Regions from separate parts of the Rhodoferax fermentans genome, predicted to be linked through region 2. Evidence: predicted binding sites of a transcription regulator. Region 2 holds the regulator's gene; each other region holds the start of a gene.

Region 1 (7,872 bases), 1.9 Mb from region 2:
CCAACACCTGGTTGACACCGGCATCGCGCCCTTGCACGAACTGCCCGGCGTCGGCCAGCACCTGCATGACCACCCGGACATCGTGCAGGTGGTGCATGTACACAACAACACCGAGCTGTTTGGCCTGTCGCTGGGGGGCGGTATCAAGATAGGACAAGGCATGCTGCAATGGCGCCAACACCGCACCGGCCTGTTGACCACCAACTTTGCCGAGGCCGGTGGCTTCATCAAGAGCCAGCCAGAAGAGGCCACGCCCGATCTGCAACTGCATTTTGTGGTGGGCAAACTCATCAACCACGGCCGCACGCTGAGCTGGGGGCATGGTTTCTCCTGCCATGTGTGCCTGCTGCGGCCTAAGAGCGCGGGCAGCATCCGGCTCGCCAGCAAGGACCCGCTGGCCCTGCCACTGGTGGACCCCGACTTTCTGAGCCACCGCGACGACATGGATCGCCTGGTGCGCGGTTTCAAGCTGATGCGCGAGATCCTGCAACAACCCGCCCTGGCCCGCTTTGAAGGCAGGGAGCTGCCAGCCACCGCCAGCGCGCAGACCGATGAGCAGATTGAGCGGGTGATCCGAGACTACGCCGACACCATCTACCACCCGGTCGGCAGTTGCCGCATGGGCAACACCGAGATGGACGTGGTGGACGCGCAGTTGCGTGTGCATGGGCTGCAGGGCCTGCGTGTGGTGGACGCTTCCATCATGCCCAGCATCATCAGCGGCAACACCAACGCGCCAGTGATGATGATTGCTGAGAAGGCGGCCGATATGATCAGGGCTGACCAGCTGCCCTGATTGGCCTCATGCCCGCCGAGCACCTTGCAAAGGGCGGTATGCGGGCTTCGATCTACAACGCGCGGAGTCTGACGGCGGTGCAGCGCGTGATCGAGTTCATGCCGGACGTCAGGCGCCAACATCTGCCCCACATCAAATTTGTCAAATTTGATAGCTATTAACCCTTTTATTGATTGGGCTAACGGCATTATTGAGCACACAAACACAGGCACTCAAGTTTCAGATCCAACAGCCGTTATACATATACGGATCGCTACCATCGGATCACCGATGGCAGGTGAAGCGCCCATCGTTGTCTGGCCTCTGACCAGACACTTGCGACTGAAAACAGGAGTGCAGCATGAACCCGATTGCATCAACCCCCAACAGCCCACCCCCAGTTGCAGGCGCGGCGGTGACACGTGCACCCGTCAGTCCGGTGCCTGGAGTGCATCCGGTCCAGGCTGCAACAGACAACCTGCGCAACAACTCAGGCAACAACCGGGCCAAAACCGAGGCATCTGCCAGCAGACCCAAAGCGTCGGAAGAAGAGATCCAACGGGCCACCGAGGATTTGAAACAACGGGTGCAAACACTGGCGCCGGAGTTACAGTTTTCCGTGGACAAAACCAGCGGTCGCTCCATCGTCAAGTTCATCGACCGCGCCACCCAGGAAGTGGTCCGCCAGTTCCCCAGCGAGGAAGCCTTGGCCCTGACACGTGCCATGGACCAGTTCCAGCGTGGCCTGATCTTGAACCGCAAGGTGTGACACACTCCCCCCCTGACTGCACCGTGTCGCCGGGCGTTTGAGCAGCCCGACTAACCAGGGCTTGCTTGCGGTGGACACAAGCCCAAAACCAACAACAACTTCGCTGGAACACCATGACCCGTTGGGACGCCCACATGTGCCTGCCGCTGCACCCGCAGGCCAGTTTTGCACCGATCAACCAGTTACGCAGCTACGGGCTCAACTATGTGTCGATCAACGTCGGCATGGACATGAACCCGCTGCCTCAGATCATGTCGGTGATCGCCGGTTACCGCGCCACCATCGCGGCCCACCCGGACAAGTATGTGCAGGTCAACAACCTGGCCGACATCGCCCGCGCCCAGGCAAATGGCCAGATCGCCATCGGTTTTGACCTGGAGGGCGCCATGCCGCTGCTGGAGCAGCCCGAGATGGTGGCGCTCTACGCGCGCCTGGGGGTGCGCCAGATCCACTTTGCCTACAACCGCAACAACAGCGTGGCCGATGGCTGTCACGACGAGAAACGCGGCCTCACCGCGCTTGGGCGCCAGATGGTCGAGACCGTGAATGCCGCCGGACTGCTGATAGACTGCTCCCACACCGGGCGCAACTGCAGCCTGGAGATCATGGCGGCATCGAGTCAGCCGGTGGCCTTCAGCCACGCCAACCCGCTGGCCCTGGTGGACCATGGCCGCAACATCACCGACGAACAAATCCGCGCCTGCGCGGCCACCGGTGGGGTGGTGTGTGTGTCAGGTGTGTCACGTTTTCTGGGGGTTGAGCAACCCAGCGTCGTGGATGTGGCGCGGCATGCCGCCTATGTGGCCAACCTGGTCGGCATCGACCATGTGGGCATTGGCCTGGACAATGGGTTTTCCCAGCCCGAACTCAATGACACCCCGCCCGGCGACTTTGACCCCAGCTACTGGTGGCCCCAAAGCGCCGGTTATGGTCAGGCCATCAGCGGCATGCACTACGCGCCGATCGACACCTGGCAGCAGCTGCCCGAAGCCCTGTGTGCGGTGGGCATGAGCGAGGCTGAGGCCAAGCAGGTGTTGGGCGGCAATATGCTGCGGGTGGCGGGCCAGGTCTGGGCGGCGAAACCTCTCTGAATTTCAATATCAAATTGGCCTCTAGCCCTTGCACATCAAGGGCTAGTAGCTATATCAACAAGAGCAAGTGACAGCCCGCGCTTAACCCTGAAAGCGCTTGCGTGTGAGCGCCAGCGCGATCCAGAAGCCGCCCACGGTAAACCCCACCAACACCAGCAGCGGGCGCAACCAGTCGATGGGCCACTGGTCCATGAACAGCGGGCGCACCAGCGCCACCGCGTTGGTCAGCGGCAGCCAGTGCGACACGGCGCGCACCAGCGGCGGCAACTGGTCCAGCGGGAAAAAGATGCCGCTCAGGAACATCATCGGCGTCAAAAACAGCGTGAAGTAGTAGGTGAAAAAGTCATACCCCTTGGCCAGCGCGTTGAAGATCAGCGCCACACAACTGAAGGTGATGCCCACCCCCGCCAGCACCAGCCAGGCGAGCACCAGTTTCGGGCTGTAGCTGATGCCCAAGGCCAGCATCACCCCCAGGATCGCGGTCACGGTGAACAGCGATTTGAAGGCAGCCCACAACATCTCGGCCAGCACAATGTTGTCCAGGTTGACCGGCGCGTTCATGATCCCGTCCCAGGTTTTCTGCACGTGCATCCTTGAAAACGCGGAGTAGAGCGCCTCGAAACTGGCCGCATTCATGGCGCTCATGCAGATTGAGCCGCTCGCGAGGAACAGGATGTAAGGCACCTGCACCCCGTCGACCGTGACCTGGCCAATCAAGGCACCCATGCCGTAACCAAAGGCCAGCAGCCACATCAGCGGCTCGGCAATGTTGCCGACCAGGCTCGGAATCGCCAGCTTGCGCCACACCAGCAGGTTGCGCAGAAACACCGGCCACCAGCGCATGGAGAGTTCCGGCGCACGCCAGATCGATGGGGCTTTTTGGCCCTCAGCCCTGATAGCCATTGGGGTTGTAGCTCTTGTTGTCATAGTATTCAAGCGTCCTCACGGATTTGGCGGCCGGTCAGCTTGAGGAACAAGTCCTCCAGATTGGCTGGGCGGTGCAGGGTGCGCAACTGCGGGTGGGCGGCGAGCGCGGCCAGCAAGGGTTTGGCATCGGCGGTGTAGAAAAACACGGTTTCACCACTGACCTCAACCCGCGCCGCATAGGCTTTGAGCGGCGCATCCACCAGCGCCAGCGCACCGTTGCCAAACACCTCGACTACATCGGGCTCCAGATGCTGGCGGATCAGGTCGCGCGGTGCGCCTTCGGCGATTTTTTTGCCGTGGTCCACCACCAGCAGGCGGTTGCACAGGCGCTCGGCCTCGTCCATGAAATGGGTGGTCAGCAAAATCGACTTGCCCTGCTGCAACAGCAGCTGCAGGCGCTCCCACATCAGGTGGCGCGCCTGCGGGTCCAGCCCAGTGGTCGGCTCGTCCAGCAGCAGCAGGCGCGGGTTGTTGACCAGCGCGCGCGCCAGGCTAAGGCGGCGCTTCATGCCGCCCGACAACTCACCGGGTTTGGCGTTGGCCTTGGCCGTCAGGCTGGCAAATTCGAGCAGGCTGGGGATACGCTCCCGAATCTGTTTGTCTTTCAAACCAAAGTAGCGGCCGTAGACCAGCAGGTTCTCGGCACAGCTGAAATCAGGGTCCAGCGTGTCCATCTGGCTGACCACACCGAGCTGGGCCTTGATGGCCAGCGCGTCGCGCGGCATCTGCAGGTCAAACGCGTTGACACTGCCCGCGTCGGGCACGGTCAGGCCCAGGCACATCCGGATGGTGGTGGTTTTGCCCGCGCCATTGGGGCCGATCACGCCCAGGCATTCACCCGGCGCAATGGCAAAGGACATGTCGTTGACCACGGTGGCCTCGCCGTAACGTTTGACCAGGCCCTGTACTGAAAAGATGGGTTCACTCATGGCCAAATTGTGACCGAGCTGGCAACCGTGGCGACAAGGTCGCCAGATCAACCCTGCCCGGCCGGACAGTCCAAGGCAAAAAGCCAACACAGCGGCCGTTGTTGGCAGCCCGAAGCGCCGGTCAGAGCCCGGCCGAAAGCGCATCAGCGCGGGGACAACTGTGCCCGCCGTCTGGGCAGCGCAGCCTGTCCCCCACGCAGGGCGTTGAGCAGGATGCCAATGGTGCTGCCGTTGTGCGCCACCGACGCCGCCACCGGCGTGAGCTTGCCCGCTGCCGCGGCGGCCAGGATGGCGGAATTGAGGCCCACCGTGAGCTTGAAATTGCGCCCGATCAGGCGCAGGGTGGCGTTGGCCAGTTGCTTGGCGTCGGCTACCCGCGCGATGTCGTCCTCCAGCAAGGCGATGTCCGAGCTCAGGCGGGCGATGTCGGCGCCTTGCGCCATGGCAAAACCCACATGCGCGCCCGCCAGCGCCGGTGCATCGTTGATGCCGTCGCCAACAAAGGCCAGTTTGGCACCGTCGGCCTTCATCTGCGCCACCAGTGCCGCCTTGTCCTCAGGCAACAACTGGGCATGAAACTCATCCAGGCCGATCTGTGCCGCAATCTCGGCGGCGCGATCGGGGTGGTCGCCTGTGAGCATGACGATACGTTTGACACCCAGGCTGCGCAAGCGCGCCACGGTGGCCGCACTGGCCTCGCGCAACTGGTCCTTGAGGGCAATCACCCCAAGCAAGCGGCCACCAAAACCAATATAGAGCAGGGTCTTGCCCTGGGCAAACAAGCGCTCAATGCGTTGGCGCTGGCGGGTGTTGATGCGCACACCCTCGTCGTCCTCAACAAAATGGCGCGAGCCCACCACTACCCGTTGACCCTCAATCACCGTGGCCACGCCGTGGGCAGCAATGAATTCCACTTCTTTGTGGTCAAAGTGGCGGCCCTGGTTCTGGCGCGCCGCCTGGACCACCGCCAGCGCCAGCGGGTGGAAGTAATGCTCCTCCACCGAGGCGGCCAAGTCAATCAGGTCCTCGGCGCTGTACTGCGGGTCAAAAGCGATCGAATCGGTCACCGCCAGATGGCCGGTGGTGAGGGTGCCGGTCTTGTCAAACACAAAGGTGTCCACCTCGGCCAGCCGCTCCAGCACGTCAGCACCCTTGATCAAAATGCCGCTTTGGCCTGCACGGAACATCGCCGACTTGAAGGCCACCGGGGTCGCCAGCTTGAGGGCACAGGCATAGTCGGCCTGCAGCACGGCGGCGGCACGGCGCCAGTCACCGGTCAGCCACCAGGTCACACCGGCCAGGCCCAGCACGCCCGGCACCAGCTTGTCGGCCAGCCGGGCCGCACCGAGTTGCGTTTGGCTTTTGGCTTGCAAGGACTGCTCGACATAGTCGGCAATGCGTGCGGCCGCCGTCTTGCGCCCGACATGTTCGGCATAAATGCGCAACCGCCCTTCCTCAACCACGGTGCCTGACAACACCACATCACCCCGGCGGCGTGACACAGGTACCGCCTCACCGGTCATCGAAGCCTCATTGACCATGGCCTCACCGCCCAGCACGGTGCCATCCACGGGAATAGCCGCACCAGCCCCCACAATCACCGTGGCACCCACCGTCACCTCGGAGGCCTCGATCTGACGCTCCACCCCGTCCTGCTCGACCCAGACCCAGCCGGTGTCCGGACGCAGCAAGTTCTTGAGCAGGTCGTTGGAGCGCCGGGCAATCGAGTTCTCCAGGTACTCGCCCAAGGCCAGCATGAAGACCGTGGTGTTGGCGGCCACGTAGTCCTGGCTGGCAGTGGAGATCGCCACCGCCAAGGCCTCCAGCACATGCGAGTTGATGCCCTCCTTGAACACATCACCCAGCGCCTCGCCATACAGCGGCAAGGCGGCGGTCAGTGTGGTCGCACGTTGCAACGGTGGTGACAGCTGCTTGGTGCTCAGCAACAAGGCGGCACTGGCGGCCACCGGCATCCACGCCTTGCCATGCACCGGGTGCGCCGGGGTCTGCGGCAGATGGGGCGGCAGGTGCAGGTCGCGCAAGGCGGCTGTGAGCCGCTCTACATCGGTCTCGTCGGGGGCAAACGTGATCGTCAAAGAACGCGCTCGCCACGCCAGCCGCACCGTGCGCACACCTGGCAGGTTTTCCACAGCACGGGTGATGCCCGGTGGTTCCAACAACGTTCCCTGCGCCAGGTCAAAACGAAAACGCACCCGATCCGCCAGCCGATGGACCGGCCTCAGGGCCACAAAGGGGGAGGCGGCTGACGGGTTCATCCCTTGCTGCGCTGCTCCGCGGCCACCTCGGCCTTGATGTCCGCCATTTGCTCTTTGACTTCCTCGAAACCACCCGCCACACCGGTATAAAGTTTCATGGCGGTTTTCATCAGTTTGGCACGCATGGCCTCGTCACCGAGCACATACACCGCCGCCGCACCGAGCAGCGCCCCGATCAAGAACTGCTCGGTTTGCCGGTTGCCGACCAGCCCTTGCAAGTTGTGCAACAAGCCGTTGCCCACACCAGGCCCGGCTTGCGCAGAGCCATAAGCACCGCCCGCGTTGGCCCCCATCGCACCGCCGCCCATGCCCATACCGGCCGGGTCCATGCCTTGCATGGCCCCATAGCCGGGCTCGCCCCAGCCAGCCTGCTGTTTACGCTTTTTCTTGCCCATCTTGCTTCTCCTTGGTTTCTTTCATCCACTGTTCCAACACCATCACGCTGGCGGTCCCCAAGGCGATGGCGGTCAAAGCCCGGCCAAGGTCCTGGCGCTGCCAGGCCTGTGCGGCAACGGTTCCCGCTGCCAAGGCGGCGCCACCTTGCAATGCTCGGCGCACGACCAGTTTGTCCAGCACCGGTCGACCTGGCCGCTTCTGAATGCTCGCCAGCACGCCGGTGGTCACCAGGCCTTTCACAAACGCCTCGGCGGTCGGCTGGGCGGCACGGGGCAAGGACAGCGCCCTCATCCACGCACCTCGTCTGTGGTTTTGGGTGCACGGCGTTTTCTGGGCACGGCGGTGCGCGCGGGTTGGCGCTCAAGCTCGGACACTGGCGCTAAGGGGGACGCGAGACCTGGCTGGTTCGGCAGCGTGCTTTGGTGCAAGCTGTCCTGCGCCTGGTCCGGCGTGTGCTTGGCGGTCTTGCTGCGCCAGAGTTTGGTCACAGCAGCGCCGGTCACTATGCCGGCAACAAAGGGAAGCAAGGGCAACATATCAGTCCTCCTGAGTCGGTGAATGGGATGGGGCGGCCGGGGCGGCTCGGCTCTGGCGCAGCAGATGCACCGCCGCGCCACCCGCCACCAAACCTGCCAGCATGGCCGGGTGCGTGGTGCGGACCAGGGTGCCGATCAGGCCAAAAGCGCCGTGTTGGCTGGCCAGCAAAGCC
Region 2 (7,872 bases):
CTCAACGTGATTGCCATCGACCCATCGCTGGAGCGCCTGCTGGTTCAAGCCTTGGGCAACACCACGGGTCAAGGCCAGGCACTGGACCCGGGTGTCGCTGACATCCTGACCAAAAAAGCCGCTGAAATGGCCCTCAAACAAGAAGAGATTGGTATTCCTGCCTGCCTGCTGGTGCCGGACCAGATCCGCAGCGCCATCGCCCGACTGGTGCGTCGTGTCGCACCGCGCTTGCAGGTGTTGGGTCACAGCGAAATACCTGAATCACACACCATCCGAATTGGCCCCATCCTTAAAGGCGCAGCATCATGAACATCCAACGCTTTACTGCCCCCACCGCCCGGGAAGCCCTCGCCAAAGCACGCATGGCTTTTGGGGACGGCACTTTGATTCTGTCCAACCGCCCCACCGCCTCGGGCGTTGAAGTGGTGGCCACGGGAGAGGACACGCTGGAAGCACTGGACCGCAACGAGGAAGCCCGGCAAAAACAGCGCCAGGCCCCAGCCAAAACCGCGCCAGCCGTCAACCCGGACAGCCAGGTGATCGAGGACACCGCCCAGTTGGCTATGAGCACCCTGTCGTTTCAAGACTATGTGCGTGAGCGCATGCTGCGCCGCCGTCACGAAGCTATGGCCGTTCAAACCACACCAGCGCAACAAGAGCTGTCAGAACCACCCGCGCGTGCGGCGATCCGCCCCACACCCACGCCAGTTGCACGCAACGTGTCGGTGACACCCGACATAGCCCCGATACAAGTGAAAAAGGCAGCCCCACGTGCACCCCTGGCAGCGCCTACGGCCGCCCCGTCGCAAGACATTGTGGACGAATTACACGCCATGAAAACGCTGATTGAGGACCGCTTCAACACCCTGACCTGGCTTGGCCAGGCACGGCAGAACCCGATCCACTCCAACCTGATGCTCAAGCTGATCCGCTCCGGCTATTCACCCGCGCTGGCAAGAACCATCATGGAACGTATGCCGGAAGACCTGAATGCCGCCGACGCCACACGTTGGGTCATGGACGTGCTGACCCGCAATCTGCGCACCGATGCAGCCTCCAGTGCCATCCATGAACAAGGGGGCACCTACGCACTGGTGGGCGCCACCGGCGTCGGAAAAACCACCACTGCTGCAAAATTGGCCGGGTTGTGCGCTCGCACGTACGGCCCGGCCAGCGTTGGTCTGATCACACTCGACACCTATCGGGTCGGTGCCCATGAACAGTTGCGCGCCTATGGCCGTATGCTGGGGGTGGTGGCCCATCTGGCACACGACCGTGCAGCCTTGCAAGACCTGCTGGGACTGCTGTCCAACAAAAAGATGGTGTTGATCGACACCACCGGCATTGCCCCCAATGATCCGCGCAAACGCGACATGATGGACACGCTGGACCTGCCAGAAATCCATCGCCTGCTGGTCCTCAATGCAGGTGGCCACGGGGACACCCTGGATGACATGGTCAATTCCTTCAAAACAACCGGTCTGCAACAAACGATCCTGTCCAAAACAGATGAGGCGGCCAAGATTGGGCCGGCACTGGACGCCACGATCCGCCACCAGCTGGTGCTCAGAGGCGTCACCACCGGCCAAAAGGTTCCCGAAGACTGGGAACGCGCAGATGCCAGCAACCTTGTTGCAATGTCGATGCGCTCACCGGCCAAATCGGCGTTTGACCCCAAGATGACAGATCTGGGCTTCTTCTTTGCCGAGTCCACCCGGATGCAACCGGGACAACTTCATGCTTGAACCTTGCATCAATCAGGCCGCTGGCTTGCAAAGCCTGGCTTTGCAACAGGTGCCCCGACTGATTGCGGTCACCAGCCATGGCCAGCAGCAAGGTGAGTTGCCTTTGCTTTGGGGTCTGTGTACCAGTTGGGTCAGCCAGGGTTTGTCAGTGATGGTGCTTGACGGCCACACCCCAGAGTCACCGGACAACCCTGGGCTGGCGCAATGGCTCAACAACCCGCTGGATCGCCAGATGGATGAGGGCAACCCGGTCTCGTGGTCCGTCATTCCTGCAGCATTGGGCTTGGCCCGTTTGTCGGTGCATGGTTTGCTGACCAGCCCGGTGGGGGAGTTATTCAAAGCCTACGCAGTGGTTCTGGTGTATGCCGACGCTGAATCGTTGACTCTGTTGCTGCGCGGCAGCGCCCTGGCGCCGCTGGTGGTCGTTCCACCGGCCCAGGCTGCCACGATCACCGCCTACCAGGCCCTGAAACAGCTGTTGGTGAATGGCCAACTGCGACCAACTGTTGCTAATATCGTGGCCGACGCCAACACCACCATGCCCAAGCCACTGTCCTCACCCGTCCAAACCGTGATGAACTGTGCCTCGAACCACCTGGGCTACCGCATCAAACCGGTGACCATCACCGCCAGCGCCCGCGCAGACCGCTCGCAGGACGATGTCACCCGGCTGGCCATGCAACTGCTTGAAAGTGCCATCCCGCTGAACCACGCGCCGCTGGGGAGGGTGCATTGATGTACACCGCCAAGGGACAACTGGACCGCAATGCACTGATTCGCCAGTACCAGCCCCTGGTACGCAAGCTGGCGCACCACATGATGGCCAAGCTGCCTGCCAACGTGCAGGTGGACGATCTGATCCAGGTCGGTTTGATTGGTCTGTCCGAAGCGCTGACACGGTTCGAGGCCACCCAGGGCGTGCAGTTTGAAACCTTTGCCACCCAACGCATCCGCGGCGCCATGCTGGACGAATTGCGCGAGAACGACTGGGTCTCTCGTGGCACACGCAAGAGCCAGAAAGACATCGAGGAGTCATTGCGCCGCCTGGAACACCGGCTGGGCCGTAGCCCGCTAGAGAGTGAAATCGCAGCCGATCTGGGCATGAGCCTGAGTGACTACCAGAGCCTGCTGGGCAAGGTCAAAGGTACCCAGCTGGTCTATCTGGAAGACATGAACCACGGTTCAGATGATGAAGACAGTTTTCTGGATCGGCATATGGGTGACACCGAGGCCGACCCCCTGAACATGCTGCGCAACCAACGCCTGCGCGAAGCCCTCGTGGCCGCCATCAAGAACCTGCCCGAACGTGAACAGTACATCATGAGCATGTACTACGAGCAAGACATGAACCTGAAAGAAATTGCAGCTGTGCTGGACGTGACCGAATCACGCATCTGCCAGTTACACAGCCAGTCGATTGCCCGCCTGCGGGCCAAAATGCGCACCCACTGAGCTGCAGCGGTATTGGCATACCTGCCAATCAGGCTCGCAGCCGGCCCGTCCGGACACCCTTGCCAAACACTTTGATGCACCCAGGGGTGCATCAAGGCAGCAACAACAGAACGAATTAGGCGCTGATCACCTGGAACTCACCACTTTGACGTCCGGCACTGCCATAGGGCTGGCGGCTGAACCGGCCCGCTGCGGGCGCATAGGTGGGATTGCGGGTGGCTGGAATCAGAGTGCCCAGCGAGATCTCGGCGAGAAAGCTGCGGCGCATCAAAGCCTCCCGACAGGCATCAAACGACGCCATCGTTTGGCGCACACGCAGCTTCAGCGGCGACGGCAGCTCCTGATTCAGCGCAGAAATTTGCGGCAAACGCGACAACTCAATAACAGCGGCTTGCAAATTGGCACTGGCATGGACCAGATCGCCGGAATCCGGGTCGAGCAAACAACGAGAGACTTGGTCGAGGTGGGCGTCAATGGTGTCCAGATGAGACTGGATCAAGCGGTTTGGCATGGTGCACCCCCTGAGCTAAAAGCCAGGGCAGTGTCACTGCCCCGAATCAAACGCTGCTGCGTTTCAACATGTCCTGCGCGTTGGACAACAACTTGTCGGCAATCACGCCGGGGTTGACCACATAGGTGCCATCCGAAATGGCTTGTTTGATGGTGCTGACCTTGGCCATGTCGACATCTGCCACGTCGCCGGACCCGTCCATTTCCAAAGACCGGGCCAGACTGGACACGGTCACCGCCACACCTGCTGTTGGCGCGCTTTTGGGAGCACTGGCGCCAGGTTTCACCTGCGTACCCGCCACCTGACCATTCTTGGCAGGTAAAGAAGCAGCGGTGCTGCTGATGGCAACGTGGTTGTCGGTGGGCTTGATGGTGGTCATGGTGGTCTCCAAAACTACTGTAAGAGTAGCCTCGTAGGAACACTTTCGGCAAAAACAGCCGCAACTTTAAACCTATTTGCAAAATCGCCCCAAAACTCACAACACAACCCTCACAGTGCGCTCGTCAGACACCGTCCCGGTGATGACCTGGCCATTCTCCATACGGACCATCGCATTCTGGCCAAGCACCCCGGCAGACAAGGCTTGCGCCCGGGCGGCAATCTTAAAACCGGGACCCACGGCCACCACCCGCACCTGGGCGCCGGTTTGAAAGACCTGCGGGGCCTTGACCATGTCCTGGCGCAGGGCCTGGCCGGTGGACAGCAGTCGGGTGGCGGCCTTGCCCACCCAGGCACTCTGGTTGGCCACAATGGCAGCGTTGCCCTCGGCCCAATCTACCTCCATCGCCATGGCATCAGAGGCCTGCAATGTGGTGCCGGGCGCCACCTGGCCTTTGATCACCCAGGCCGGGCCCATGGCCTTGACCGTGATCGGCAAAAAAACATTCCACTTGACAGCCCCCTGAACACAGCGCAAACCCAGACGCGTCTTGCCCCACAGCCGGACATTGGGCGGCAAATAGGGTTCAACATGGGCGCAGGGCGCCAAGGTCAGTCGGCGGTCCAGCTGGCCCACCACCACCTCCATGCGCAGCGGCAACTCGCTGCGTTGTTGAGACAGCATGTCATTGACCCAACGTTGCGCCGATACATACAGATCATCACCCTGGGCCGCGGGCGTGGCCGTCTGGGCATGGCTGGCATGCCATGAAAAAGCCGCCGCCCACAGGGTGGCGAGCATCAGGCGGCGAGACCATCGCAAGAAGTGATTCAACATGACGTACCCCTAGACAATGACAGTCATTGTCATCGTGACACCCTTGAATAGACGGCACAAGTAAACGGGGTTTGCCCCTTTATTCGGGGTTTAGAAAAGCGACAGCGTTTTCATAATCTGCCAGACCGTGATCCGCCCGCCTCACAAGCAGCGGCCCCAAATCACAGAAAGCAGAGGTGTTTGATGTTCGCGAAATTAACCAGTGGTTTGGACTTTCATGCCAAAGCCTTGGTGCTGCGTGCCGAACGCCAACGCATTCTGGCCAGCAACATGGCCAATGCAGACACCCCCGGCTATGCCTCGCGTGATTTCAATTTCAAAGAAGCCCTGAGCCAACAGACCCAAACAAGTGATAGCGAACTCTCCAAGGCTGGCAAGGGCTTGAGTCTCAAAAGTAGCACAGGCATCACCGACAGCAGGCACCTGCAGCTGCCCGCCGTGGTCAACAGTGAACTGAGCGGCAACAACGCCATGGGCTACGGCGTACAAACCCAGCCCAGCGTGGACGGCAACAGCGTCGACATGGACCGCGAACGGGCCAACTTTGTGGACAACTCGGTGCGTTACGAGTCCACCCTGCGCTTTATCAACGGCCAGTCCAAAACCATTTTGGCCGCCATTCAGGGTCAATAGACCTGACACCTGCGGAGCAACACCATGTCGATGTTTTCAATTTTCAACGTCTCCGGCAGCGCCGTCAGCGCCCAGTCGCAGCGCCTCAATGTGGTGGCCAGCAACCTGGCCAACGTGGATGCTGTCGCCGGGCCGGACGGCCAGGGCTACAAGGCCCGCCAGGTGGTGTTTCAGACCACCCCCATGGGTGGTGACGCCACGGCCGGGGTCAAGGTCAGCTCGATCACGGAGAGCAACGAGCCGTTCAAACGTGTGCACAACCCGAATCACCCCTCGGCCGATGCCGATGGTTATGTGAACTACTCCAACGTCAACCCGGTGGAGGAGATGGTGAACATGATCTCCGCCTCGCGTTCTTACCAGAACAACGTTGAAGTGATGAACACCGCCAAAACCCTGCTGCTCAAAACGCTGCAGATGGGTCAATAATTTTTCAAGGACACCCTCATGTTGACCGGAACCTCCTCTGCCACCAGCACCAGCTCATCGACCGTTGGCGCCAGCACCACCAACAAATCCAGCTCGGAGGTGGCGCAAGACCGTTTCCTCAAGCTGCTGGTGGCACAGCTCAACAACCAGGATCCGATGAACCCGATGGACAACGCCCAGATGACCAGTCAGATGGCGCAAATCAACACGGTGACCGGTATCCAGCAAGTGAACGACACGCTCAAGAACATGGGGGACCAGTTCACCGCCATGCAGATGCTGCAGGGCTCCAATATGGTTGGTCGCGACGTGCTGCTGGCGAGCAACACCCTGTCCATCAGCGAAGGCAAAGCCGCCGGTGTGGTGAGCCTGGCGGCACGTGCCGAGAGCGTCAAGGTCGACATCCTGTCGCCTGCCGGCACCGTGGTCGACACCATCAACCTGGGCGCGCTGGGGGCCGGTCAGCACAACTTCTCCTGGGATGCCTCCAAATACAGCGCCAGCGGTAACCCCACCTTCAAGGTCACCGCCACCCTGGGTGGCAAAGCCATCGACAACACCGCCATGGTCCGAGCCAAGGTGCAATCCGTCAGCAGCGAAGACGGCGTCATGAATGTGCAACTGGCGGGCCGCAGCGCGGTCCCCTACAGCAGCATCAAAGCCATTTTGTGATCACCCACTGATTTAACAAGGAACCCACCATGTCATTCCAAACCGGACTCTCAGGGCTCAACGCCTCCAGCCGCAGCCTGGACGTGATCGGCAACAACATCGCCAACGCCAACACCACCGGCATGAAGTCCTCGCGCACCGAGTTCGGTGACTTGGTGGCCTCATCACTGGGCGCCGCTGGCGGCAGCGCCGGAGCGGGTATTGGTGTCGCTGTGGCGGCCATTGCGCAGCAGTTCACGCAAGGCAACATCAACACCACCGGGAACAGTCTGGATGTGGCGATCAACGGCGGTGGTTTCTTCCAGCTAACCCAACCAGACGACTCGATCGCCTACACCCGCGACGGCTCCTTCAAGCTCGACAAAGATGGCTACATCATCACCAACACAGGCGCCAACCTGATGGGTTACCCAACAGACACCGCGGGCAACACCACCAGCACAAAGGCCGAAAAACTGCAGTTACCGACCACCGCACCCATCGCTGGCAAACAGACCACCAAAATCACCGCAGAATTCAATTTGGATGCCAGAGCGGTAGAGGCCGCATCGGTCACCCCCCCCACCCCGAGAGGTACCTACGGCACAGCACTGCCGGTGTATGACTCCCAGGGGACACCGGTTCCGCTCAATCTCTATTTCTCGAAGGCAGCCACCACCACCACCGACAACTGGGACGTGTATGACGTCGCCACCGGTGGCACGCCCTTGTTTCAATTGCAGTTTGATGGCAATGGCAAACTGGTGTCGCCCCTGACCCCCCCGACCCTGACGATTGCGACACCGTCACCGACCACGCCAAGCATCACAGCCACACTGGACATCAGCAAGGTATCCCAAGGTGGCTCGGCCTTTTCCGTCTCCAACTTGACGCAGGACGGCTACGCCCCAGGCGAGCTCACTGGCATCAGTATTGGTGAAACCGGCGTCATCACCACACGCTACTCCAACGGCCAAACCCAGTTCAAGGGGCAAATTGCCCTGACCGACTTCCGCAATGTGCAGGGCCTGCAGCCACTGGGCAACAACGCCTGGGCGTCGACCTATGCCTCTGGTGCAGCGGTGGAAGGCAAGCCGGGTGCGGGGCGCTTTGGCGGTTTGCGTGCTGGCGCGCTGGAAGAATCCAACGTCGACCTGACTTCCGAGCTGGTCAACATGATGACCGCACAGCGCACCTACCAAGCCAACGCCCAAACCATCAAGACACAGGATCAG
Region 3 (7,872 bases), 3.5 Mb from region 2:
TCGGTATCACACTGTTTGCGGCGGCCTACATGGCCGAAGTGATCCGCGGTGGCCTGCAGGCCATTCCCAAAGGCCAGGTCGAGGCCGCCGCCACGCTGGGGCTGAGCTACTGGCAGACACAACGCATGATTGTGCTGCCGCAGGCGCTGGCGATGGTGGTGCCAGGCATCATGAACAACTTCATCTCCACCTTCAAGGACACCTCGCTGGTGACCATCGTGAGCCTGTACGAGCTGACCGGTGCGCTCAAACTCGGTGTCAACTCCGATGCCAACTGGCGTCCTTACATCATCGAAGGCTACTTCTTCATTGCGCTGATCTACTTTGTGTTCTGTTTCTCCATGTCCCGCTACAGCCGTTGGGTGGAAAAACAGGTCAACAAGAGCAAGCTGCGCTGATTTTCCCCATTCAACCAAACACCACCATGGCTGAAACCAACACCACCTCCCCCATCATCACGTTTGACAAAGTCAACAAGTGGTACGGCAACAACTTCCATGTGTTGCGCGACATTGACCTGAGCGTGGCCAAGGGCGAACGCATTGTCATCTGTGGCCCCTCAGGCTCAGGCAAATCAACACTGATCCGCTGCATCAACCGGCTCGAAGAACACCAGCAAGGCCACCTGATCGTGGATGGTGTGGAACTCACCGACGACATCAAGGCGATTGACCAGGTGCGCAAAGAAGTCGGCATGGTGTTCCAGCAGTTCAACCTGTTCCCACACCTCACCGTGCTGGAAAACCTGACCTTGTCACCGATGTGGGTCGGCAAGATCCCCAAAAAAGAGGCCGAGGAAAAGGCCATGGTCCAGCTCAAACGGGTGCGTATTGCCGAACAGGCGCACAAATACCCGCTGCAGCTCTCGGGCGGCCAACAGCAGCGTGTGGCGATTGCGCGGGCCCTGTGCCTCAAACCCAAGATCATGCTGTTTGACGAACCCACCAGCGCACTCGACCCCGAGATGATCAAGGAAGTGCTCGACGTGATGATTGCCATGGCCAGCGAGGGCATCACCATGCTGTGTGTCACCCATGAAATGGGGTTTGCCAAGGCGGTGGCCGACCGTGTGATCTTCATGGACCAAGGCCAGATCGTTGAGCAGAACAACCCGCACGACTTCTTCAACAACCCGCAAAGTGAACGCAGCAAGGACTTCTTGTCGAAGATTCTGGGGCATTGAGCGCACGCTTATTAGCCGCGTAAATCACGCTTGACTTGGATTGATCCAGGTGGTGCATGCTCGCACCGAAAGTGTGCAGACAGTAAGATCGCAGGTTCAGGGGCCGCATGGCGCCTGAAACCTTCGCAACTTCTGATCAATCACATGCAAACCTCTACTTCCTCCGCTGCTTCGCTCACCCTGACAGCTGCTGCTGTGCTGGCCCTGAGCTCCTCCCTGGCGCATGCGCAAGACGTGCAAACCGTACGCATCGCCCACGCTGGCCCGACCTCGGGTGGTATTGCCCACATTGGCAAGGACACAGAAAACGGCGTGCGCATGGCGATTGATGACATCAATGCCCAGGCGCTGGTGATTGGTGGCAAGAAGATCAAGTTTGAACTGGCCCCGGAAGATGACGCCGGTGACCCGCGCCAAGCCACTGCCGTGGCGCAAAAGTTATGTGACTCCAAAGTGGCGGGTGTGGTGGGCCATTTGCAATCGGGCACCACCATCCCGGCTTCGAGCATCTACAACAAATGTGGCATTCCCCACATCACCGCTGCTGCCACCAACCCGGACGTGACCAAGCGCGGCTTCAACACCACCTACCGCCTGATCGCCAACGACAACTCGCTGGGTGCAGCCCTGGCTTATTTTGCCAACGACACACTCAAGATCAAGACGGTGGCGGTGATTGACGACCGCACCGCCTACGGTCAGGGTCTGGCCGATGTGTTCAAGGCCACCGCCGAACAACGTGGTGTGCAAGTGGTTGCCAACGAGTACACCACAGACAAAGCCACGGACTTCACCGCCATCCTGACCTCGATCAAGAGCAAGAAGCCCGACGCCATTTTCTACGGCGGCCTGGACGCCCAAGCCGGCCCGCTGCTGCGCCAGATGATGCAACTGGGCCTGCCCAATGTGAAACTGTTTGGTGGTGACGCCTTGTGCACCGAAAAACTGCCCGAACTCGCCAGCCTGTCCGACAACCTGGTCAACGTGACCTGCGCCACCGGCGGCGCCTCGGTGCAGAAAATGCAGGGTGGCCCTGAATGGAAAAAGCGCTACGACGCACGTTTCCCAGGCCAGTTCCAGATCTACAGCCCCTACGCTTATGACGCCACCTTTGTGCTGGTGGACGCGATGAAGCGCGCCAACTCGGTTGACCCGCAGGTCTATGTGCCTTTCCTGAGCAAGACACAGTTCAAGGGCATCACCGCCAACATCGCTTTCACCCCCAAGGGTGAACTGAGCACCCCGGCGGTCACACTCTACAGCTTCAAGGGCAAAGCACGTGTTGCGCTGAACTGATCCGCCCGCCCCACTACCCAGTGGGGCTCCCCAAAAAAAAATGCGCTGTTGTCCCAACCGGGCGGCAGCGCATTTTTTGGCTGAGCGGTGCACGGCCAAACAATCAAATAAAGAGCATTGAGCCCTTATAGATCAAGGGCTACAGGCCTATTTCGCCATAAACAGAATGCCATCCAGAGTGATGGCTAGCGACCAGTTGATGCCGTTTGGTCCACCAGACCTCAAGTCTGCGAGCTCTGTGCCGATGACATCTGTATGCAAGTCACAGGCATTTCCTCCTCGAGCACATCTGGCAGCAGTTCGGCTGGCAGCGCCAGCCAGATTGCCCAGTTGCAAAAGCAGCTCAGGGACCTTACCCAGCAACTGAGGGACGTGGCGACCTCCAACATGGAGGCCAAGGCCAAGCAACAACAGGTGCAGTTGTTGCAGGCGCAGATCCTGGCCATTCAGGCCCAGATTGCGGCCATCCAGAATCAGAAACAGCAAGAACAGGCCAGCAAGGCCAGTGCGGCCCAGAACAAATCCCAGGCTGCCGCCGCCAGCAGCGACAAGGCCTTGGGCTCTCAGGTCGACGTCTACATCTGAAGCAACAGCTTCACTCAACCGGCAAAGCGGCGCGGGCGACACCGCCCGCACAGGGCAGCGGTATTCAGCTGCCTGCCACCTTCATCTTTTTGATCAAAATTGAGCCAACCGTCTTGGCACCCTGGTTGTAGGTATCGGCACCCACCGCCAGGATGTCCTTGAACATGGTTTTCATGTTGCCAGCGATGGTGATCTCTTCCACCGGGAAGGCGATGCGGCCGTTTTCCACCCAAAAACCGCTGGCACCGCGTGAATAGTCGCCGGTGACGCTGTTGACACCGCTCCCCATGAGCTCGGTGACAAACAGGCCGGTGCCCAGGCGTTGCAACATCGCATCCAGGTTGTCACCCGCGCGGGTCAGGCGTGAGGTGAGTGTCAGGTTGTGTGAACCGCCCGCGTTGCCGGTGGTTTTCATGCCCAGTTTGCGCGCCGAGTAACTGCCCAGAAAATACCCCTGCACCTTGCCCGCCTCCACCACGCTGCGCGCCTGTACCCGCACACCTTCGTCGTCAAACGGCGAGCTGCCTTTGGCCCGTTTGACAAACGGGTCCTCCAAAATGTCGATGTGTTTCGGAAACACCTGTTTGCCCAACGAATCGAGCAAATACGAACTCTTGCGGTAGAGCGAGCCACCACTCACCGCCTGCACAAAGGCGCCCAGCAAACCCGCCGCCAGCGGTGATTCAAACAACACCGGGCACTCGGTGGTGGCAATCTTGCGGGATTTGAGGCGGCTCAGCGCGCGCTCAGCGGCGTAACGGCCAATCGCCTCGGGCGAGGCCAGGTCGGCCGCATCACGCTGCGAGCTGTACCAGTAATCGCGCTGCATGTTGGCGCCTTTGCCGGCAATCGGCGACACCGACACCGAGTGGCGCGAGCTGGCATAACCACCGCGAAAACCATGGGTGTGGGCGCTGAAAAAGTGCGACTGCTGGGCAGACACACCCGCACCTTCGCTGTTGGTGATGCGTTTGTCGAGACTCAAGGCGGCGTTTTCGGTCTGCAAGGCCAGCTGTGCGGCCTGCTCGCTGGTGATGGCCCAGGGGAAAAACAGGTCGAGATCAGTGCGCTGCTCGCCCGGTTGGGCAATGTCGGCCTCATCGGGCAAGGCAGCAAACGGGTCTTCGGCGGTGAAGCGGGCGATGTCAAACGCGGCCTGCACCGTCTGTTCGATGGCTTTCTGAGAAAAATCCGAGGTGCTGGCATTGCCCCGGCGCTGGCCGATATGCACCTTGATGCCCAGCGACTTGTCGCGGTTGCGCTCGACGTTCTCCAACTCACCCTTGCGCACCGACACACTCAGGCCACTGCCTTCGGAGGCATGCGCCGAGGCGTCGCTGGCACCAAGTTTTTTGGCGTGGTGAATGGCACTGTCCACCAGATCCTCAAAGAAAGTTCGGCTGTAGGCAAACCCCGCTTCAGCGGGAGCCGGAGTGCGTCTGGGCTGGCTCGGCGTCACAGTGGAGGAACGTTTGCGGGGGGTGGCTTTGGAAGCGATGGAAGGCATGGTGAAGGCGGCTGCGTGACTGGCACTCAGGTCCGTTTGGGTTTATTCATAGCGGCGGCTATGATACTTGGCTATGTCAAGAAAACTGAAAAAAGGCTATTTTGTGCGCGGCGAGTTTGTGGCCGAGGGCAGCGAGCGCGATATTGAGCTCAAAGCCGAGCTCAAAGGCACCGACGATCTGAGCCGCACCGACCTCAAGCGCGAAAGCACCGAGCTGCAAAAACTCGGTGAAGCGCTGCTGACCCTGCGCGCCGATCTGTTGGCGCGTCTGCCCCTGAGCGACAAGTTCCGCGATGCGATTGCGGACGCCAAACGCATCACCAACTTCGAGGGCAAACGCCGCCAGATGCAGTACATCGGCAAGATGATGCGCAAGCTCGAACCAGCCGAGGTGGATGCGGTGCGTGCTGCCCTGGACGAGCAGGCCAATGGCTCAGCTGCTGAAAATCTGGCGCTGCACCAGGCCGAGCAATGGCGCGACCGCCTGATTTCGCAGGACGATGCCGCAGGCCAGTGGATTGAGCAGTACCCGACCACCGACACCCAGCAATTGCGCGCCCTGATCCGTCAGGCCCGCAAAGACGCGGTGCCCGAAAAACCCGGCGCTGCCGTGCGCCATGGCCGCGCTTACCGCGAGATTTTCCAGCTGGTGCGTGAGGCCCTGGGCGCCATCCCCGACCCGGACGCCGATACCCCACCCTTTAGCGCCAGCAACGAGGCATCGTGAGCACGGGCTCACCCTACCCACCGGTCAAGATCGGCATCGTGTCCATCAGCGACCGGGCCAGCAGCGGTGTTTACGAAGACAAAGGCCTGCCTGCCCTGCAAAGCTGGCTGGCACGCGCCCTCAAAAACCCGCTGCAGTTTGAGCCGCGCCTGATCCCGGACGACCAAGCCACCATTGAAGCCACGCTGATTGCGCTGGTGGAAGCCGGTTGCGCCCTGGTGCTGACCACCGGCGGCACCGGCCCCGCCCTGCGCGATGTGACACCCGAGGCAACGCTGGCGGTGGCACACAAGGAGATGCCCGGTTTTGGTGAACAGATGCGCCAGATCAGCCTGGCTTTTGTGCCCACCGCGATCCTGTCGCGCCAGGTGGCCGTGATCCGCGATCAGACACTGATCATCAACCTGCCGGGTCAGCCCAAGGCGATTGCCGAAACGCTGGAAGGCTTGAAAGACAACGACGGCAAGCAGCGGGTGCCCGGCATTTTTGCCGCCGTACCCTATTGCATCGACCTGATTGGTGGGCCCTACCTGGAAACAGATGCAGCGGTGTGCCAGGCGTTCCGGCCAAAAACCGCTATTCGCACATTTTCATAAGAAATGTGCCGCTAGCCCTCTTAAAATAAGGGCTGATAGCTCCTATAACTATAGTCGTTTCACTGCTATCACAACCCCTCAATAAATCGCATCATCATGCCGATCTACCGCTGCAACAAGTGTGGATTCATTGCTGAAACCGTCCCGCTGCTGCCTGACAGCAAAATCCCTTGCGCACGCTGCGCCCACCCCAGCAGTGTGTATGACACGGTTTTTTTCGCCGAGAAGCTGGTTGAAAAGTATTTTGCTGCCTTGCGCGAGATCGAGGCGCTGAAGGCGGCTGACCAGCCCGCAGCACCCGCCAACCCCATTGCAAGCAGCCCGGCACCGTCGGCCATCCCGCCCGCCATGCCTTTGAACCAGCTCAACATACACAACACCAGCCAACTGGCCACCGCTGAGCAACATCTGCCGCTCCAACAGTGGTTTGCCGCCCGCCAGATCGAGGCCCGGTTTGACCACGCAGCCGTTGATACCACCGGCTTTTTTGACGACGCCGCGCGGGCTCTGAGTGACAACTTTGCACTGTATGGTGAACTGCTCAATCGCATCCGCTGGGCCTACCGCAACAGCCACAGCAACGTCAATCTGGAACTGGCCAACCTGAGCCAGAAGGACGCACAGGCGCTCAACAACCTGTGCCGCCAGTTTCACAGCCACTCGTTGTTTGCCACTTACCGTTACCAGAAAGTCGAAAAAATCGTCCGCCTGGGCTTGCAGACCGCTCCCACGGTGCGGCAGTTTTTTGAGGGCGGCTGGCTGGAGTGGTTTGCTTTGATCACGCTGCTTGAGCAGCTCAAAACCAAGAACCGTGTCTTTTCATGTGCCCGGGGTGTGAAAGTGGTGTTTGCCAACGACGACCTGCATGAGATCGACGTGATGGCGCTGGTCAACGGCCAGACACCGGTCTACATCGAATGCAAAACCGGTGAGTTCCGCCGCGAGATCGACAAGTTTTTGCGGCTCAAAAAACGCCTTGGAATTCCGCGCCAGCAGTTCATCATATGCGCCAGCGAGCTCAGCGCCGAACAGGCTGCCGGGCTGTCGGCCATGTACGAGCTGAACTTTGTGAACCACGACACACTGGCTGACAAGCTGCAGGCCATTCTCTGACTTTTTCGGCCTTAGCCCTTGTCCAAAAAGAGCTGTTAGCCACAAATACTGAAGCTATTTACCCACCAGCTGGGTGAGTTTGTCGGCCTCAAAATGTTCGGCCAGGGTGGCGTCGCCGGGCACACAGTTGGTTTTGTCGCGGCTGGCCTGCAAGGTGTCGATGGCTTTCCACAACATTGCAATCTGGTGTTCGTGGCTGGACGCGTTGTCGATCAAACCGCGCATGGCCTGGCTCAACGGGTCGTCGCTTTGGGTCACACCGTAGGCAGAAAAACCCATTTTGGAGGCAGCCTCTTCGCGTTTGACATCGAGCTCAGCCTGGATGATGCGCGCCGGGTTGCCCACTGCCGTGGCACCAGCTGGCACCGGTTTGGTCACCACCGCGTTTGACCCGACCTTGGCGCCGTCACCCACGGTGAAGCCTCCGAGCACCTGGGCACCCGCGCCCACCACCACACCGCACCCCAGCGTCGGGTGGCGTTTGGCGCCCTTGTAGAGCGAGGTGCCGCCCAACGTCACACCCTGGTAGATGGTGCAGTCGTCACCAATTTCGGCGGTTTCCCCCACCACCACACCCATGGCATGGTCAAAAAACACGCGGTCACCAATGGTGGCGCCGGGGTGGATTTCGATGCCAGTCAAAAAGCGGGTGATGTGGGAGACAAAACGCCCGAGCCATTTCAAACCATGCGTCCAGCAGGCATGGGCCAGCCGGTGCAGGATGACCGCATGCAAGCCGGGGTAACAGGTCAACACCTCCCAGGTGCTGCGGGCAGCCGGGTCACGTTCAAGAATGCACTGGATATCGGATCGGATTCGGGACAACATGGTTTGAGTCTAGTGGGATTCAGGCAAGGGCGTGGAC

Evidence for each region. The regulator FliA, encoded in region 2, starts transcription of late flagellar genes. The targets are predictions, from matches to a motif close to CTAAAGTTTNNNNNNNNNNNGCCGNTA.
Region 1: RF819_RS11850 (flagellar protein FlaG) is a predicted target of FliA. The motif match lies at 1,008-1,034, and genes of this name have one in related genera.
Region 3: RF819_RS04295 (FlxA-like family protein) is a predicted target of FliA. The motif match lies at 2,700-2,726, and genes of this name have one in related genera.

The regions. Positions count from the first base shown of each region.
Region 1 covers NZ_MTJN01000002.1:2,532,033-2,539,904, reverse strand. Annotated here, with positions in the region: gene RF819_RS11855 (GMC family oxidoreductase) at 1-796, shown strand, start outside; gene RF819_RS11850 (flagellar protein FlaG) at 1,137-1,544, shown strand; gene RF819_RS11845 (dipeptidase) at 1,658-2,635, shown strand; gene RF819_RS11840 (ABC transporter permease) at 2,717-3,538, opposite strand; gene RF819_RS11835 (ATP-binding cassette domain-containing protein) at 3,568-4,491, opposite strand; gene RF819_RS11830 (heavy metal translocating P-type ATPase) at 4,635-6,767, opposite strand; gene RF819_RS21515 (hypothetical protein) at 6,764-7,162, opposite strand; gene RF819_RS11820 (hypothetical protein) at 7,143-7,454, opposite strand; gene RF819_RS11815 (hypothetical protein) at 7,451-7,699, opposite strand; gene RF819_RS11810 (ferritin-like domain-containing protein) at 7,701-7,872, opposite strand, start outside.
Region 2 covers NZ_MTJN01000002.1:4,403,862-4,411,733, forward strand. Annotated here, with positions in the region: gene flhA (flagellar biosynthesis protein FlhA) at 1-309, shown strand, start outside; gene flhF (flagellar biosynthesis GTPase FlhF) at 306-1,745, shown strand; gene RF819_RS20555 (hypothetical protein) at 1,738-2,481, shown strand; gene RF819_RS20560 (RNA polymerase sigma factor FliA) at 2,481-3,197, shown strand; gene RF819_RS21375 (hypothetical protein) at 3,313-3,708, opposite strand; gene flgM (flagellar biosynthesis anti-sigma factor FlgM) at 3,755-4,087, opposite strand; gene flgA (flagellar basal body P-ring formation chaperone FlgA) at 4,184-4,924, opposite strand; gene flgB (flagellar basal body rod protein FlgB) at 5,108-5,557, shown strand; gene flgC (flagellar basal body rod protein FlgC) at 5,582-5,986, shown strand; gene RF819_RS20590 (flagellar hook assembly protein FlgD) at 6,005-6,658, shown strand; gene flgE (flagellar hook protein FlgE) at 6,688-7,872, shown strand, end outside.
Region 3 covers NZ_MTJN01000002.1:859,240-867,111, forward strand. Annotated here, with positions in the region: gene RF819_RS04280 (amino acid ABC transporter permease) at 1-398, shown strand, start outside; gene RF819_RS04285 (amino acid ABC transporter ATP-binding protein) at 425-1,183, shown strand; gene RF819_RS04290 (branched-chain amino acid ABC transporter substrate-binding protein) at 1,328-2,479, shown strand; gene RF819_RS04295 (FlxA-like family protein) at 2,735-3,064, shown strand; gene pmbA (metalloprotease PmbA) at 3,129-4,571, opposite strand; gene yjgA (ribosome biogenesis factor YjgA) at 4,645-5,298, shown strand; gene mog (molybdopterin adenylyltransferase) at 5,295-5,894, shown strand; gene RF819_RS04315 (PDDEXK family nuclease) at 5,991-7,007, shown strand; gene cysE (serine O-acetyltransferase) at 7,062-7,835, opposite strand; gene RF819_RS04325 (RNA methyltransferase) at 7,845-7,872, opposite strand, start outside.